Regions from separate parts of the Pantoea sp. X-Soil-TKNS-1279 genome, predicted to be linked through region 2. Evidence: predicted binding sites of a transcription regulator. Region 2 holds the regulator's gene; each other region holds the start of a gene.
The links. Region 2 encodes sigma-54, which starts transcription at its own class of promoters, with help from an activator protein. Its sites were predicted from a motif close to GTTGGCACANNTTTCGCTNT; they were not measured.

Region 1 (5,886 bases), on a different replicon from region 2:
AGGTGTATAAAGCGGCAGGCTAGCCACTTGCGGCCAGGCCCCCTCAAATTCACGCCAGGGACAAATCAGCGCTTCAGGACGGGAAAGGATGCGTTGCATTGGTCCCGTCGCCAGTAAGCTCTGCTGATCCGGCGTGAGCGTCTTATCTCTGCCATAAAAACTGACTTGCCGGTGTTGCGGATGATAAAGCAACACATTCACGCGGTCCGCCAATGCCCCTTGTTTAACCAAGCGGGTCAGGCAATCAGCAAGCGCACTAAAATCGGGCTGTTGCAGCAGGGTCTGGGTGATATCAAACAATCCCTGCTGCCCGATATCGCTCATCGGGGTATATGCCATGTATGTCGTCCATTGAAAGACCTCACGCTAAATATGGAGGTGAGTCCATCGTCCAATATTGATGAGAATTAAAGTTTATGTGGTTTTCTTTCGGGGAGACCAGGCATAGATCAACAAATTCGTGGCAAAGGTTCTGCATGCGGGAGTTCCAGGGTACGTCTGACGCCATAAAGTCCGTTCATTCTGACGCCGGGCTTTTCAGTCACGATGCCGATAATTGCGGCACGCTCACCCAAAGGATGGCGCTGCAATGCAGCGACGACTGCCGGTGCCGCTTCGGCTGAAGCCGCTATCAGTAGTTTTCCTTCATTGGCAAAATTCAGCGCATCCAGACCTAACAATTCGCAAACACCTCGCACCGCCGGGGAGAGCGGTAGCTGACTTTCGTGGATTTCCATCCCGCAGTGACTGGCAGCGGCGAACTCATGCAGCACCGCATTGACGCCACCGCGCGTGGCATCACGTAACGCCTTCACGCCGCTGATGCCGACCAACGGCGCAATCAACGTGGACAGTGGCGCGCAATCACTTGCCAAATCCCCATCCAGCCCCAGCTGTTCACGCAAATTGAGGATCGTGGCTCCGTGGTCACCCAGGGTGCCACTGACGATCAACACATCGCCAACGTCAATCTGTGCTGCGCCCCAGCTTAATCCGACAGGAATCGCGCCAAGACCGGCGGTATTGATGAATAGCTTATCGACCGCGCCACGCGGCACCACTTTGGTGTCGCCGGTGACGATGCTGACCCCCGCGTCTCTGGCCATCTGCGCCATGCTGGTCACCACGCGTTCCAGCGTCACCAACGGCAGCCCCTCTTCAAGGATAAAACCACAGGAAAGCCAGCGCGGCTGCGCACCACTGACGGCAATATCGTTGACCGTGCCGCACACCGCCAACTTGCCGATATCCCCGCCAGGGAAAAACAGCGGATCGATAACGTAGCTGTCGGTGGAAAATGCCAGCCGGTCCCCTTTGCCAGTCAGCTCGCTTAACCCCAGTCGCGCCTGATCTTCCTGCTCCGCCAGCCAGTGATTGTCAAACGCCTGGAGAAACAGGTCGGCGATCAGTTGCTGCATCATTCTGCCGCCACTGCCATGCGCTAATTCAATTGATTTCATCATTCACTTCCTGACTTCTGTACTGATACCAGGCCGCGCAGGCCCCTTCCGAGGAGACCATCAGCGCACCAAAGGCGTTTTGTGGATTGCAGCCCTTGCCGAACATCGGACATTGATGCGGTTTACAACGCCCGGTGAGCACATCGCCACAACGTGCGCGCGGGTCGTCACTCACCTGCTGCTGCCGTGGCCGGAACCTGACCTCCGCATCATAGGATTGATACGCCTCCGTCAACTGAACACCGGATTCCGCAATCACCCCCAATCCGCGCCATTCAGACGCCCCTCGGAGGCAAAAAACCTCGCGCATGGCTTGCTGCGCCAGCAGGTTTCCCTCATCCGGCACCACACGTTTGTATTGATTCTCCACCCGACTTTGCTGCTTGATTTTTTGCTCCACCAACATCAACACGCCCTGCAACAAATCCATCGGCTCGAAACCCGCCACCACCAGCGGCCGCCGGAAATGGCGGGGGATAAACTCATAGGCGGCAGTGCCGATCACCATGCTGACATGTCCCGGTGCCAGGAAGGCGTCGATGCGGTTATCCGGCTGCGACAGCAGGCTGCGCAGGGTGGGGATAAGCGTAATGTGCTGGCAAAAGAAGAAGAAATTGGTGACCTGTTGCGCTTTGGCCTGTTGCAGCGTAATGGCCGTGGCGGGCATGGTGGTTTCAAAGCCGAGAGCGAAAAACACCACCTTACGGTGTGGATTCAGACGCGCCAGCGTCAGGGCATCCATCGGTGAATACACCACCCGTACATCCGCCCCCTGCGCTTTAGCCTGCATTAGCGATCCCTGTCTGCCCGGCACGCGTATGGCGTCGCCGAAGGTACAGAAAATCACTTCAGGATGGCGGGCAATGTCAATGCAGCTATCAATGCGCCCCATCGGTAACACGCATACCGGACAGCCCGGACCGTGGATAAAATCGATGTTATCCGGCAGCAACTGATCGAGGCCAAAGCGGAAGATGGCGTGGGTATGGCCCCCGCACACCTCCATAATCTGCAACGGATGCTGTGCATCGTAATCCAGCAATGGCGCCCGCTTATTCAGGGTTTCAATCAGCTGCATCACGCGGGTGGGATCGCGATATTCATCAACATAACGCATCAGCCACGCTCCTCGCCGTACAGCAAGGCCCCGACATCAGGTTCCATGTCGAACATGTTTTGCAGCGCATCGAGGGTGTCACGCGCCTCCGCTTCATCAATGATGCTCATGGCAAAGCCAACGTGCACCAACACCCACTGGCCCACCGCCGCATCATCCACCAGCGTTAAATTGACATCGCGCTGCACGCCACACACATCCACTTTCGCGTCATTACCCTGGCGCTCAACAATCTGGCCCGGAATGCCTATGCACATCGCTCGCTCTCCAGCCAGTTAATCCACGCTTCCATGCCTGCGCCGCTGGTGGCAGAAACCAGCATGATCTGGATATCCGGGTTGACCTCGCGGGCATAGGCCAGACAACGGTCGACATCGAATTGCAGATACGGCAACAAGTCAATTTTGTTGAGCAACATCAGCGAAGCCGCAGCAAACATATACTTATATTTTAGTGGCTTATCCTCACCTTCCGTCACCGAGAGCAGCGCAACTTTGTGGCGTTCACCCAAATCAAAACTCGCCGGACACACCAGGTTGCCGACGTTTTCAATAAACAGCACCCCGTTGTCTGCCAGCGGCAGACGCTGCATCGCCGTCTGAACCATTTGCGCATCCAGATGGCAACCTTTGCCGGTATTCACCTGAATCGCTGGTGTGCCCGTGGCGCGGATGCGTGCGGCATCATTTACCGTCTGCTGATCTCCCTCGATCACCGCGCAGGACACCTTGCCCTGTAACCGTTTCAGGGTTTCGGTCAGCAGGGTGGTTTTACCGGAGCCAGGGCTGGACACCAGGTTCAGCACCAGTTGACGCTGCGCAGTAAAAGCGGCGCGATTCGCCTGCGCCAGCTGATTATTTTTATCCAGCACATCAAGCTCCAGCTCCAGCATCTTACGCTGGCTGATACCCGGTGCATGGGCTTCGGCCACGCCGTGCCCATAATGCAGATCGCCATGCTCACTGAGGTTTATGCCAGAAATCCGCGGCACCCGACGTGGTGCCGGCGCAAACGGGGCGCTGCGAAACGCCGAATGCGGGTTACGCTCATCGCCTTCGATATACAGGTTGCCTTCACCGCAACCACAGCTACTACACATGATTGATCTCCTGATCGATTTCCAGCCGCTTAATTTGCACGCCATCATCCGCCACGATGCGCAGTTGATGACCGCCACATTGCGGGCACCGTCTGACGCGCTGCGTAAGCAGCGTGATGTATTGCTGGCAATCGTGACACCAGCACTCCGCCTCCTGCTGATGAAGATGAAGTTCACACCCTTCAGCCAGGGTGCCCCGGCACGTCAGTTCAAAGCAGAACTGCATCGCGCTGGTCTCCACGCAAGAAAACGCCCCGACCTCCAGCCAGACCGCAGTGACACGGCGTGCGCCATGTTGCCGGGCATGGTTATCGATCAGTTCGACTGCGCGTTGACAGAGGGTAATTTCGTGCATGCTGCCTCCTGGGTTCACTGAGGGCTGCTAATGCAAAGACGGTGCCAGCGCGGCGGCGTGTCGATGTCAAAGATGACGAAATGACATGTCACTGACGGTTTTTTTGCAACGGGGATTTATAGATTAATCATAAAATTCAATAGGTTAAAAACATGGCACGAAATGTGCCTTAGGGGAATATCCGCACAAACAGAGTGATTTAATAATGGATATTAGGGAACTGAGTGACAAAGCAGCCTACATCGCTGATAAGCATCAACGCTTGCAGGCACAGTGGAAACAATACGGCAACGCCTTAGTTCAGGGGATAACCCTGTCAAAAGCCAAACTGCACCACACCATCTCCTGCTCACCTGGGGATGACTTGCGCTTCTTCTTATTTGAACACTTCGTCATTCATATTCAGCCAGGCGAAGGCTTTAACAATCACCGTATCGAGTACTTTCTCGCGCTGCCGGATGACAGCGATAAGATATTGATTGGTCATGCCAATATCGATAATGACGGTTGCATCGACAATGCCTTCAGCAATCGCGATCGCGAGAAAGTACTTACCCACTATCTGGAACTAATTCAGCCGATTTACGACAGCCTCTATCTGGCGGTCCATGAAAACACCCCGGTGTCGATGGAACGGCTACAACAAGCCGCCGTGGCGTGAAGAGGTTGAGGGTGTCGAAAACTGTCGAAGCGACAGGTTATCGGCATGATTTCGTCATTAATGACGACAGTCACCAGAGGAATCCGTTGGTGAACCGTTTTGTAATCGCTGATTCAACATTATGCATTGGTTGCCATACCTGTGAAGCGGCCTGCGCGGAGACGCACCGGCAACAGGGTTTACAGTCGATGCCGCGTTTAAAGGTGATGCGCAACCGGGACGAATCCGCCCCGCAGTTGTGCCGCCACTGCGAAGACGCCCCTTGTGCCAGCGTCTGCCCGGTGAATGCCATTAACCGTGTGGATGGCGCGGTACAGCTGAACGCTAACCTGTGCGTCAGCTGCAAACTGTGCGGCATCGCCTGCCCGTTTGGGGCTATCGAATTTTCCGGCAGCCGCCCGTTACACATCCCGGCAGACGTCAACAGCCCCAAAGCGCCCGCCGCCCCTGCCGATCCCCTGCGCGTTAGTTCGCTGCTGGACTGGGTTCCTGGCATTCGTGCTGTCGCGATGAAATGTGATCTGTGCAGCTTCGATGAGCAGGGTCCAGCCTGCGTGCGCACCTGTCCGACGAAAGCGCTGCAACTGATCGACAACACCGATATCGCCAAAGCCAGCAAACGCAAGCGTGAACTCACGCTGGCGGGTGCGCTGGGTGATTTAAGCCTGTTCAGCCAGCCAGAGGCACGTAAATGAATGTTTTTTTTCTGATCCACTGGGCACTGGCCGGTCTGATGCTCAGTGCGTTACTGGCGGGCATCACCGCGTTTAACCGGCCCGTCAGTGGCGTTGTTGCCGGTATCGGTGGCGCGATAAGTTGTGCGTTGCTGCTGGCAGCCAGCGTCCAGGGCCTGCTCGGATTCAGCGCCATCCTGACGCTGTGGCGTTGGCAGCTACAACTGAATAGCTTTAACAGCATATGGTTAGTGACAGTGTCACTCTGCGGCCTGTTTATCTGCCTGTTTAACGTAAGCTGGCATCGGCATTCTCAGGTTAAAGCCAACGGTTTGCTGGTCAATCTGATCCTCGCCGCCGCGGCTGTTGCTCTGCTCGCCGCTAACCTCGCCACCCTGGTAGCGATGGCCGAAATTGTCGCGCTGGCAGGCTACTTCCTCACCGGCTGTCGTAAATCCGGTCAACTCTGGTTTGCACTGGGTCGCCTTGGCACGCTTCTGCTGGTCGCCGCCTGTTGGTT
Region 2 (5,886 bases):
GACCTGATGAAAATCGAAGGCATCTTTACCGACGGTGACTTGCGTCGGGTGTTTGATATGGGTATCGATTTCCAGTCAGCCAGCATCAAAGATGTGATGACACGCGGCGGTATTCGCGTACGTCCCAACCTGCTGGCCGTTGACGCCCTTAATCTGATGCAAAACAAAAACATCACTGCGCTGCTGGTGGCCGATGACGATCGCCTGCTCGGTGTGGTACATATGCATGACATGCTGCGCGCTGGCGTTGTCTGAACAGGAAAAGAACATGAGTGTTGAAACAGCTGCAATCGAGACCTGTTATGGTCCGGTAAGCGCAGAAGTGATGGCGCGCGCAGCGCAGATCCGCCTGCTGATTTGTGATGTGGACGGCGTAATGTCAGATGGCCTGATTTATATGGGCAACAGCGGCGAAGAACTGAAAGCTTTCAACGTGCGCGATGGCTATGGCATTCGTTGCCTGCTGACCTCCGGCATTGAAGTGGCTATTATTACCGGCCGCAATGCCAAACTGATGGAAGATCGCTGCAAAACCCTCGGCATTACGCATCTTTACCAGGGACAATCGGATAAGCTTTTGGCCTGGCGCGAACTCCTGGATAAACTGTCATTATCTGCGGAACAGGTGGCGTATATCGGTGATGACCTGATCGACTGGCCGGTAATGGCCCGCGTGGGTCTGAGCGTAGCGGTCGCCGATGCGCACCCGATTCTGTTGCCGCGCGCGCATTACGTCACCCGCATTGCCGGTGGCCGCGGTGCGGTACGTGAACTTTGCGATCTGATCTTAATGGCGCAGAACAAATTTGAGGATGCCAAAGGGCAATCAGTATGAGTAAAAGCAGGCGTTGGATAACGCTGATTCTGGCCCTAATCGCTCTGGTGCTGATTGGCTGGAATCTTACCAACCAGGATGAGAGCAAAGCGCCGGTTACCACCAACGACCAGGAGCCGACTTACACCAGTTCGACTTCTCACACCGTGGTGTACAATCCAGACGGTGCGCTGGCCTACAAACTGATTTCGGATAAAGTGACCTACTTTGCTGCCGATGAACTGAGCTGGTTCGATAATCCGGTGATGACCACTTACGACGTGAATAAAATTCCGACCTGGTCTGTGCGCGCCGATAAGGCAAAGCTCACCAAAGATCGTATGCTTTATCTTTACGGCCACGTTGAAGTGAACACCCTGACGCAGGATTCGGAGCTGGAACGCATTAAAACCGATAATGCGGTGGTCAATCTCGTCACCCAGGATGTTACCTCAGACGATCAGGTCACCCTTTATGGCCGCAGTTTTAACTCTACTGGCATGAAGATGCGCGGCAACTTACGGACGAAAAATGCCCAGTTGATTGAAAAGGTCAAATCCTCCTATGAAATCCAAAATGAAAAACAACAGCCTTAAATTACTGCTGGTCAGCGCCCTGTTAGCCACCAGCTTGCCCGCTCTGGCATTAACCGGGGATTCTGACAAACCCGTGAATATCGATTCAGAGAATCAGTCGCTGGATCTGCAAGGCAATGTCGCTACCTTTACCGGCAACGTCATCGTGACTCAGGGATCGATCAAGATCACCGCCGACAAAGTCGTCGTCACTCGCCCGGGTGGTGACAGCAAAAAAACCATCGTTGATGCCTGGGGCAACCCGGCAACCTTTTATCAGATGCAGGACAACGGTAAGCCGGTACAGGGTCATGCGGCCAAATTGCACTATGAACTGGCGAATGACTTTGTTGAGCTGACGGGTAACGCCTACATTGAACAGTTGGATAGCAATATCAAAGGCGATCGCATCACCTATCTGGTGAAAGAACAGAAAATGCAGGCCTACAGTCAGGGCCAGAGCAAACGCGTGACCACCGTGCTGGTGCCGTCGCAGTTGCAGGACAAAAACGGTTCATCCCAGAGCCAAAAGAAGAGTAACTAATTTCTATGGCCACACTGATCGCTGAAAACCTGGCGAAAGCCTACAAAGGCCGCCGCGTGGTAGAAGACGTTAGCCTGCAAGTTAAATCCGGTGAAATTGTCGGATTGCTTGGCCCCAACGGGGCCGGTAAAACCACCACCTTTTACATGGTGGTCGGGATCGTGCCGCGCGATGCCGGTCGTATTGTGATTGATGATGAAGACATCAGCATTCTGCCGCTACATGCGCGTGCACGTCGCGGCATTGGTTATCTGCCGCAGGAAGCCTCGATTTTCCGTCGCCTCAGCGTTTACGACAACCTGATGGCCGTATTGCAGATCCGTGACGATCTCAGCGAAGAGCAGCGTCAGGATCGAGCCAACGAACTGATGGAAGAGTTCCACATCGAACACCTGCGTGACAGCATGGGTCAGGCACTCTCCGGCGGTGAACGCCGTCGTGTCGAGATTGCCCGCGCGCTGGCTGCCAATCCTAAGTTTATCCTGCTGGATGAACCATTTGCCGGTGTTGACCCAATTTCCGTCATTGATATCAAGAAGATCATTGAACATCTGCGCGACAGTGGGTTGGGTGTGCTGATTACCGACCACAACGTACGCGAAACCCTTGCCGTTTGTGAACGCGCTTACATCGTCAGCCAGGGGCATCTGATTGCTCACGGCACACCCGATGAAATACTTGCAGATGAGCAGGTTAAGCGTGTTTATTTGGGCGAAGAGTTCAGACTCTGATAAGGTGTCGGAACCTCCGACGTTTGCTTAGGAAATTCAATCCGGATTATGAAGCAAGGTTTGCAACTCAGGCTCAGCCAACAGCTGGCGATGACACCCCAGTTGCAGCAGGCAATTCGCTTGCTGCAACTCTCTACGCTTGAACTCCAGCAGGAATTACAACTGGCGCTGGAAAGCAACCCATTGCTCGAACAATCAGAACTCCATGAAGAAGTAGACGCACGCGAATATCAGGAAAGCGAAGCCCTCGACACCCGCGAGGCTCTGGAACAGAAGGACATGCCGGAAGAGCTGCCGCTCGATGCAACCTGGGATGAAATCTACACCGCCGGAACGCCTTCCGGTACGGGTACCGATTACCAGGATGATGAGCTGCCGGTCTATCAGGGCGAAACCACGCAGTCGTTGCAGGATTATCTGATGTGGCAGGTTGAGCTGACACCGTTCACCGATACCGACCGCGCCATTGCGACTTCGATTGTCGATGCCATTGACGACACCGGTTATCTCACCGTGACGCTCCAGGATATTTGCGACAGCATCGGTGATGAAGAACTGACGCTGGAAGAAGTGGAAGCGGTATTGAAACGCGTACAGCGTTTTGATCCGGTCGGCGTTGGCGCACGCGATTTGCGTGATTGCCTGCTGGTGCAGCTGTCCCAATATGCCGCCGATACGCCGATGCTGGCGGAAGCACGGTTGATTGTGAGCGATCATCTCGATCTGCTGGCCAATCACGATTTCCGTAGCCTGATGCGCATGACGCGTCTGAAAGAAGATGTGCTGAAAGAGGCAATGTTGCTGATTCAGTCGCTTGATCCGCGTCCAGGTCAGTCGGTCAACACTAGCGAACCTGAGTATGTCATCCCGGATGTACTGGTACGCAAGGTCAGCACCCGCTGGACAGTTGAGCTAAATGCCGACAGCGTACCGCGTCTCAAAATTAATCAGCACTACGCTGCGATGGGCGGTGCGGCGCGTAATGACAGCGACAGCCAGTTTATCCGCAGCAATTTACAGGAAGCCAAATGGCTGATTAAGAGCCTGGAGAGCCGTAACGACACGCTGCTGAAAGTGACTCGCTGTATTGTCGAGCAGCAGCAGGCGTTTTTTGAACAGGGCGAGGAGTACATGCGTCCGATGGTGCTGGCGGATATCGCCCAGGCCGTGGATATGCATGAATCCACCATTTCCCGTGTTACCACGCAGAAGTACTTGCATAGCCCGCGTGGCATCTTTGAACTGAAATATTTTTTCTCCAGTCATGTGAATACCGAAGGTGGCGGCGAAGCCTCCTCGACGGCAATTCGTGCGTTGGTGAAAAAATTGATCTCTGCGGAAAATCCCGCAAAACCCTTGAGCGACAGCAAACTGACCTCCATGTTATCTGAACAGGGCATCATGGTGGCCCGCCGTACGGTTGCTAAGTATCGCGAGTCTTTGTCCATCCCGCCCTCGAATCAGCGCAAGCAGCTGGTTTGAATGTATTGAGAAGGAAGACCTATGCAAATAAACCTTACCGGACTGAATGTAGAGATTACCGAGCCGCTGCGCGAATTTGTAAATAGCAAATTTGCCAAATTGGAACACTATTTTGATCGCATTAATCAGGTCTATATTGTTCTGAAAGTGGAAAAGGTAACGCAGATTGCTGATGCAACACTGCATGTGAACGGCGGTGAATTGCACGCGACATCGGAAGCGGAAGACATGTACGCGGCGATTGACGGATTGATCGACAAGCTTTCCCGTCAGTTGACCAAACATAAAGATAAACTGAAAAAACACTAACCTTCACGCTTGCAGAGTACTGATAGGTTCGGTACTCAGAGCACAGAATGGGGCGGGCTGACCGCCCCGTTTTGTCATCTGCGCAAGCGCCAACAGGAGACACTGCATTTTTCCCGTGATAAGGGGTAAAGTGGGTGATCCTCGCGGCTATGTGAACTCGCAAGTGAAACGATGATGAACAACGATCTGACACTGGAATTGAGCTCGGTCCTTACGCTGGACTGCACCCGCAGCGGCGTACACTGCCAGAGTAAAAAACGTGCGCTGGAAATAATCAGCGAACTGGCAGCCAAACAGCTCAATCTGCCTCACCAGACGCTTTTCGAAGCGATCCTCACCCGTGAACGCATGGGCAGTACCGGTATTGGCAATGGTATTGCCATTCCACATGGCAAACTGGAGGAGGACACGCTGCGCGCCGTAGGCGTGTTCATTAGCCTCGATCAACCTATCGCTTTTGACGCGGTGGATAACCAGCCTGTGGACCTGCTGTTTGCACTACTGGTGCCCGCAGACCAGTGTAAAACCCATCTGCATACATTATCGCTGGTGGCAAAACGTCTGGCAGATAAAACCGTCTGTCGCCGTCTGCGCGCTGCGCAGAGCGATGAAGAACTCTATGCCATTATCACAGAAGCGCAGGAAGACCACCCTTAAGCGACAGATACTTTTACCGGCCAATGCGCCGGTTTAAAACGGGAGAAATGTGATGGTGCTGATGATCGTTAGCGGTCGGTCAGGCTCAGGAAAATCAGTCGCGTTGCGTGCGCTTGAGGACATGGGGTTTTACTGTGTCGATAACCTGCCAGTGGTATTGCTGCCAGAACTGGCCAATACCTTAAGCGAACGCAACATCTCTGCTGCCGTCAGTATCGACGTGCGCAATATGCCGGAATCACCGGAGATTTTCGAAACCGCGCTTAACAACCTGCCGGACTCGTTTTCGCCACAGTTGCTGTTCCTCGACGCCGATCGCAACACGCTGATCCGTCGCTACAGCGACACACGTCGCCTGCATCCACTCTCCAGTAAGAATTTGTCACTGGAAAGCGCGATTGATGAGGAGAGCGACCTGCTTGAACCACTGCGTTCACGGGCTGACCTGATCATTGATACCTCCGAGATGTCGGTGCATGAGTTGGCTGAAATGCTTCGCACCCGTCTGCTGGGTAAACGCGAACGCGAGCTGACGATGGTGTTTGAATCCTTTGGCTTCAAGCATGGCATTCCGATTGATGCCGATTATGTGTTTGATGTGCGTTTTCTGCCTAACCCACACTGGGACCCAAAACTGCGTCCGATGACCGGCCTTGATCGCCCGGTGGCCGCGTTCCTCGACCGGCATACTGAAGTGCACAACTTTATCTATCAGACACGCAGCTACCTTGAATTGTGGCTCCCCATGCTGGAAACCAATAATCGTAGCTATCT
Region 3 (5,886 bases), 620 kb from region 2:
GCTGGTTCATCAGCGCCAGCGTCTCTGGGCGTACATCGATAAACACGGCATGCCAGCCTGCGGTGAATTGTTCATAACTCAGCGCCACATCGAGCTGCTCACATATCCGGGCAGCAAACTCCGGGTCGCTTATTTCGCCGCGTTCGTGTTGTTCGAAGGCTTCATCCATGCGGAAACGGCTTTGTAGCGTTGCCAGCGGCACTCGCCCCAGGTCACTCCAGACGCCAAGTACCCGGTTAAAATCGATATCAACAATCACATTGCCTAAATCAAAGATGTAGAGCATGACGCCTCCTTTATATTCCCTGGATCATTCACTCTAGCGGCAAATGCGAAGGCTGAACAGGCGGGGTGGCGGGGAAATGCCCGATCTGGAAGCGGGCGCACTCTTCTCTTTTTCAGCTCGCACGCGGGTTACATGCAGAATTGGCCTTGCACATTTATCAGACAATTGCCCGACACTCAGGCAAAAAAAAGCCCCGCATTGCGGGGCTTTCTCTATATGTTCGCTTAGTCTTTGCTGCCGCGAGACGCACGCTTACGGTCGTTCTCGGTCAGGTGACGTTTACGAATACGGATTGACTGTGGAGTTACTTCTACCAGTTCGTCGTCATCGATGAACTCGATAGCCTGCTCCAGCGTCATTTTCACTGGCGGAACCAGAGTGGTCGCTTCGTCGGTACCTGACGCACGCATGTTGGTCAGTTTTTTACCGGTCAGGCAGTTTACGGTCAGGTCGTTAGAACGGCTGTGAATACCGATGATCTGGCCTTCATAAACTTCTGCACCGTGGCCGAGGAACAGCTTACCGCGATCCTGCAAACCGAACAGGGCGAAGGCTACCGCTTTACCCTGACCGTTAGAGATCAGTACGCCGTTCTGACGCTGACCCACTTCGCCCGGACGCACGTCGTCGTAGTGACTGAAGGTGGAGTACAGCAGACCGGTACCTGAAGTCATGGTCATGAATTCGTTACGGAAGCCGATCAGGCCACGGCTTGGGATCACGTAGTCAAGGCGCACACGGCCTTTACCATCTGGATCCATGTTTTTCATGTCGCCTTTACGCTCACCCATCGCCATCATCACAGAACCCTGGTGGGTTTCTTCGATGTCGAGGGTAACGTTTTCGAACGGCTCTTGTTTACGGCCTTCGAACTCACGGAAGATTACTTTCGGACGGGATACCGCCAGCTCGTAGCCTTCACGACGCATGTTTTCGATCAGTACGGACAGGTGCAGTTCACCACGACCTGAAACGCGGAAGGCGTCAGCATCAGCGGTTTCTTCAACGCGCAGCGCAACGTTGTGTACCAGTTCTTTGTTCAGACGCTCCAGAATCTGGCGCGAGGTCACGTACTTACCTTCTTTACCGCAGAACGGTGAGGTGTTGACGTTGAAGAACATGGTTACTGTCGGCTCGTCCACGCTCAGGGCTGGCAGCGCTTCCACATTCTGCGGATCACAGATGGTGTCAGAGATGTTCAGCTCACCAAGACCGGTGATCGCGATGATGTCGCCCGCTTCTGCCAGGTCGCTTTCGATACGTTCCAGACCGAGGTGGCCCAGCACTTTACCGACTTTACCGTTACGGGTTTTGCCTTCGCTGTCGATGATCGTAACTTGCTGGTTCGGCTTCACTTTACCGCGTTTGATGCGGCCGATACCGATAACACCCAGGTAGTTGTTGTAGTCCAGCTGAGAGATCTGCATCTGCAACGGCGCTTCTACTTCAACCTGCGGCGGAGAAACACGGTCAACAATCGCCTGATACAGCGGGGTCATGTCGTCGGCCATGTCGTTGTGATCCAGACCTGCGATACCATTCAGCGCAGAAGCGTAAATGATCGGGAAGTCCAGCTGTTCGTCAGTCGCATCAAGGTTAACGAACAGGTCAAATACCTGGTCAACCACCCAGTCCGGACGCGCGCCAGGACGGTCAACTTTGTTGATAACAACAATCGGCTTCAGGCCGTGAGCAAAGGCTTTTTTGGTTACGAAGCGAGTTTGCGGCATCGGGCCATCCATCGCATCGACAACCAGCAGCACCGAGTCCACCATGGACATCACGCGCTCAACTTCACCACCGAAGTCGGCGTGTCCCGGGGTATCAACGATGTTGATACGATAGTCATTCCATTTGATGGCGGTGTTTTTCGCGAGGATGGTGATTCCACGCTCTTTCTCCAAATCGTTGGAGTCCATTACGCGCTCAGTCGCTTCGGTACGGGCGTCAAAAGTACCGGACTGTTGCAGCAGTTTATCAACCAGGGTGGTCTTACCGTGGTCAACGTGCGCGATGATGGCGATGTTACGCAAATTTTCGGTCACAGCTTTGCCTCAGGCATTATAGAAATAGAAATAACGCGCTATTGTACACGGATTAAGCGGAAGACTGAACATGATCACAGATTTCGCCTAAAGTTTCTTACAGCGCTGGTTTTTAGCACCAATTGCGGTGCATTAATCTGCACTGCGATGGCATTTTGCACTGAAATGGTGCTTTTATTTGCCATAAAGGCACCATATCGGTGCATCAAATCCATCCTGGTGCAGTCACCGACTCACGACAGGGCGCATCACAGCACGATTTTATCCGCTGTAATAAAGTTGGCACAGAATTCGCTTTGGTATTCTCAAGCGAAAACGACAGTTGCACAACGGTTGAAGAGCTTGCCGAGATCTTTGGTTAGGAGATGTCAGAACCCATGACACATTCCAGGCAACGAAGTTCTCTCACCACGACGACAATGACAATTTCCAGGAGAGTTGAGTATGTCCGCTGAACACGTTCTCTCGATGATGAACGAGCACGAAGTTAAGTTTGTTGACCTGCGTTTTACCGATACCAAAGGTAAAGAACAGCACGTTACTATCCCTGCTCACCAGGTTAACGCTGACTTCTTCGAAGAAGGCAAAATGTTCGATGGCTCCTCCATCGGTGGCTGGAAAGGCATTAACGAATCAGACATGGTACTGATGCCGGACGCAACCACTGCCGTTCTGGACCCGTTCTTCGAAGATCCGACGCTGATCATCCGTTGTGACATCCTTGAGCCAGGCACCATGCAGGGCTACGATCGCGACCCGCGTTCTATCGCCAAGCGCGCAGAAGACTTCCTGCGTTCTTCTGGTATCGCTGATACCGTTCTGTTCGGACCTGAGCCGGAATTCTTCCTGTTCGATGACATCCGTTTCGGTTCTTCAACTTCTGGTTCACACGTTGCTATCGACGATATCGAAGCAGCATGGAACACCGGTAAAGAATACGAAGGCGGCAACAAAGGCCACCGTCCGGCCATCAAAGGTGGTTACTTCCCGGTTCCGCCGGTTGACTCAGCTCAGGACATCCGTTCTGCTATGTGTCTGACCATGGAGCAGATGGGTCTGGTGGTTGAAGCTCATCACCACGAAGTGGCAACTGCTGGTCAGAACGAAGTGGCAACCCGCTTCAACACCATGACCAAAAAAGCTGACGAAATTCAGATCTACAAATACGTTGTTCACAACGTTGCTCACGCTTACGGCAAAACTGCAACCTTCATGCCGAAGCCGATGTTCGGTGACAACGGTTCAGGTATGCACTGCCACATGTCTCTGTCTAAAGGCGGCGTGAACCTGTTCTCTGGCGACAAATACGGCGGCCTGTCTGAAACTGCTCTGTTCTACATCGGCGGTATCATCAAGCACGCTAAAGCCATCAACGCCCTGGCTAACCCGACCACCAACTCTTACAAGCGTCTGGTCCCAGGCTACGAAGCTCCGGTAATGCTGGCTTACTCTGCCCGTAACCGTTCTGCTTCAATCCGTATCCCGGTTGTTGCCAGCCCGAAAGCACGTCGTATTGAAGCGCGCTTCCCGGACCCGGCTGCTAACCCGTACCTGGCATTCACCGCGCTGCTGATGGCTGGCCTCGACGGCATCATCAACAAGATCCACCCGGGCGATGCAATGGACAAAAACCTGTATGACCTGCCGCCGGAAGAAGAAGCTGAGATTCCAAAAGTGGCTGGTTCACTGGAAGAAGCGCTGAACTGCCTGAACGAAGACCGCGAGTTCCTGACCCGTGGTGGCGTGTTCACCGACGACGCTATCGACGCGTACATCGAACTGCGTAAGTCTGAAAACGACCGCGTTCGCATGACTCCGCACCCGGTAGAGTTCGAGCTGTACTACAGCGTGTAATTAATTAAATATTCCGCGGATTTCGTGTTGCAGCAAGGCGGCAGCCGAATGGATCCCGGGGAGCTGAGATAGCTCAGTGACCCGGGTGAGTGAGGGCAGCCAACGCGGCTGCGGCACGAAAGACGCTGAAGATTTTTTGTTGCCGTGGAAACTTTCAGCCCATCTTCGGATGGGCTTTTTTCTCCACGAATTCATCGTTCAAATTACGGTTTTTACAACCAAAGGCTATAATGCACTAAATTAGTGCAGAGGAACGCTGTATGGCAACTGGCACGCTGCCCGATGCGGGGCAGATTCTCAACTCCCTGATAAACAGTATTTTGCTGGTTGATAATGAATTAGTTATTCATTACGCCAATCCGGCGGCACAGCAATTACTGGCGCAGAGTTCACGGAAATTATTTGGCACGCCGTTACCTGAATTAACCGGCTATTTTTCGCTGAATATTGAGGTTATGCGCGAGAGTCTTGAGGCCGGCCAGGGCTTTACAGACAGCGAAGTGACCTTAGTGGTGGATGGCCGCGCGCATATTATGTCGCTCACGGCGCAACGTCTGCCTGATGGCTTAATTTTGCTGGAAATGGCGCCGATGGATAATCAACGCCGCCTCAGTCAGGAACAAATTCAGCATGCTCAGCAGGTCGCCGCCCGCGATTTAGTACGTGGTCTGGCACATGAAATTAAAAACCCGCTGGGGGGTTTGCGTGGTGCCGCGCAATTACTATCTCGCGCCCTACCCGACCCTTCGCTGAATGAATATACCAAGGTCATTATTGAGCAAGCCGATCGACTGAGAAATCTGGTAGATCGTTTGCTTGGCCCTCAGCAGCCTGGTTTGCATGTCACTCAAAGCATTCATCAGGTGGCTGAACGCGTGGTCAATCTGGTGTCGATGGAGTTGCCGGATAACGTTTCGCTGGTGCGTGATTACGACCCCAGCCTGCCGGAGTTGCCACACGACCCGGATCAAATCGAACAAGTTCTGCTGAATGTAGTACGCAACGCGCTTCAGGCGTTGGGTGAAGAAGGCGGCACAATTATTATCCGCACCCGCACCGCGTTCCAGTTAACGCTGCATGGTGTGCGATATCGCCTGGTGGCACGCATTGATATTGAAGATGACGGCCCAGGCATTCCGGCTCAACTGCAGGATACGCTGTTCTATCCGATGGTGAGTGGGCGCGAAGGCGGCACCGGTTTAGGTCTGTCGATTGCCCGCAGTCTGATCGATCAGCATTCAGGAAAAATAGAATTTAACAGTTGGCCTGGTCACACCGAATTCTCGGTTTACCTGCCTATTCGCCAGTGAGGTTTCTATGCAACGAGGGATAGTCTGGATCGTCGATGACGATAGCTCCATCCGCTGGGTGCTTGAACGTGCGCTCACTGGAGCCGGTTTGAGCTGTGCAACGTTTGACAGCGGCAACGAGGTGCTGGAAGCGCTCTCGACCAAAACCCCAGATGTTTTACTGTCAGATATTCGTATGCCAGGCATGGACGGATTGGCATTGCTGAAACAAATCAAACAGCGCCATCCGATGCTGCCGGTCATCATTATGACGGCGCACTCCGATCTGGATGCCGCCGTCAGTGCTTATCAGCAGGGTGCTTTTGATTACCTGCCAAAGCCATTTGATATTGATGAAGCGGTCGCGTTGGTAGAACGCGCCATCAGCCACTATCAGGAGCAGCAGCAGCCG

Region 1: hypA (hydrogenase maturation nickel metallochaperone HypA) is a predicted target of sigma-54. The motif match lies at 4,061-4,080, and genes of this name have one in related genera.
Region 3: glnA (glutamate--ammonia ligase) is a predicted target of sigma-54. The motif match lies at 2,610-2,629, and genes of this name have one in related genera.

What each region holds. Positions count from the first base shown of each region.
Region 1 covers NZ_AP035949.1:147,957-153,842, reverse strand. The annotation lists gene flhA (formate hydrogenlyase transcriptional activator FlhA) at 1-339, opposite strand, end outside; gene hypE (hydrogenase expression/formation protein HypE) at 450-1,460, opposite strand; gene hypD (hydrogenase formation protein HypD) at 1,447-2,577, opposite strand; gene AC6I8N_RS20920 (HypC/HybG/HupF family hydrogenase formation chaperone) at 2,577-2,834, opposite strand; gene hypB (hydrogenase nickel incorporation protein HypB) at 2,825-3,676, opposite strand; gene hypA (hydrogenase maturation nickel metallochaperone HypA) at 3,669-4,031, opposite strand; gene hycA (formate hydrogenlyase regulator HycA) at 4,237-4,692, shown strand; gene AC6I8N_RS20900 (4Fe-4S dicluster domain-containing protein) at 4,782-5,387, shown strand; gene hycC (formate hydrogenlyase subunit 3) at 5,384-5,886, shown strand, end outside.
Region 2 covers NZ_AP035948.1:572,971-578,856, reverse strand. The annotation lists gene kdsD (arabinose-5-phosphate isomerase KdsD) at 1-255, shown strand, start outside; gene kdsC (3-deoxy-manno-octulosonate-8-phosphatase KdsC) at 269-835, shown strand; gene lptC (LPS export ABC transporter periplasmic protein LptC) at 832-1,410, shown strand; gene lptA (lipopolysaccharide ABC transporter substrate-binding protein LptA) at 1,379-1,933, shown strand; gene lptB (LPS export ABC transporter ATP-binding protein) at 1,939-2,664, shown strand; gene rpoN (RNA polymerase factor sigma-54) at 2,713-4,146, shown strand; gene hpf (ribosome hibernation promoting factor) at 4,168-4,455, shown strand; gene ptsN (PTS IIA-like nitrogen regulatory protein PtsN) at 4,630-5,112, shown strand; gene rapZ (RNase adapter RapZ) at 5,165-5,886, shown strand, end outside.
Region 3 covers NZ_AP035948.1:4,269,635-4,275,520, forward strand. The annotation lists gene yihX (glucose-1-phosphatase) at 1-286, opposite strand, end outside; gene typA (ribosome-dependent GTPase TypA) at 511-2,331, opposite strand; gene glnA (glutamate--ammonia ligase) at 2,776-4,185, shown strand; gene glnL (nitrogen regulation protein NR(II)) at 4,446-5,495, shown strand; gene glnG (nitrogen regulation protein NR(I)) at 5,503-5,886, shown strand, end outside.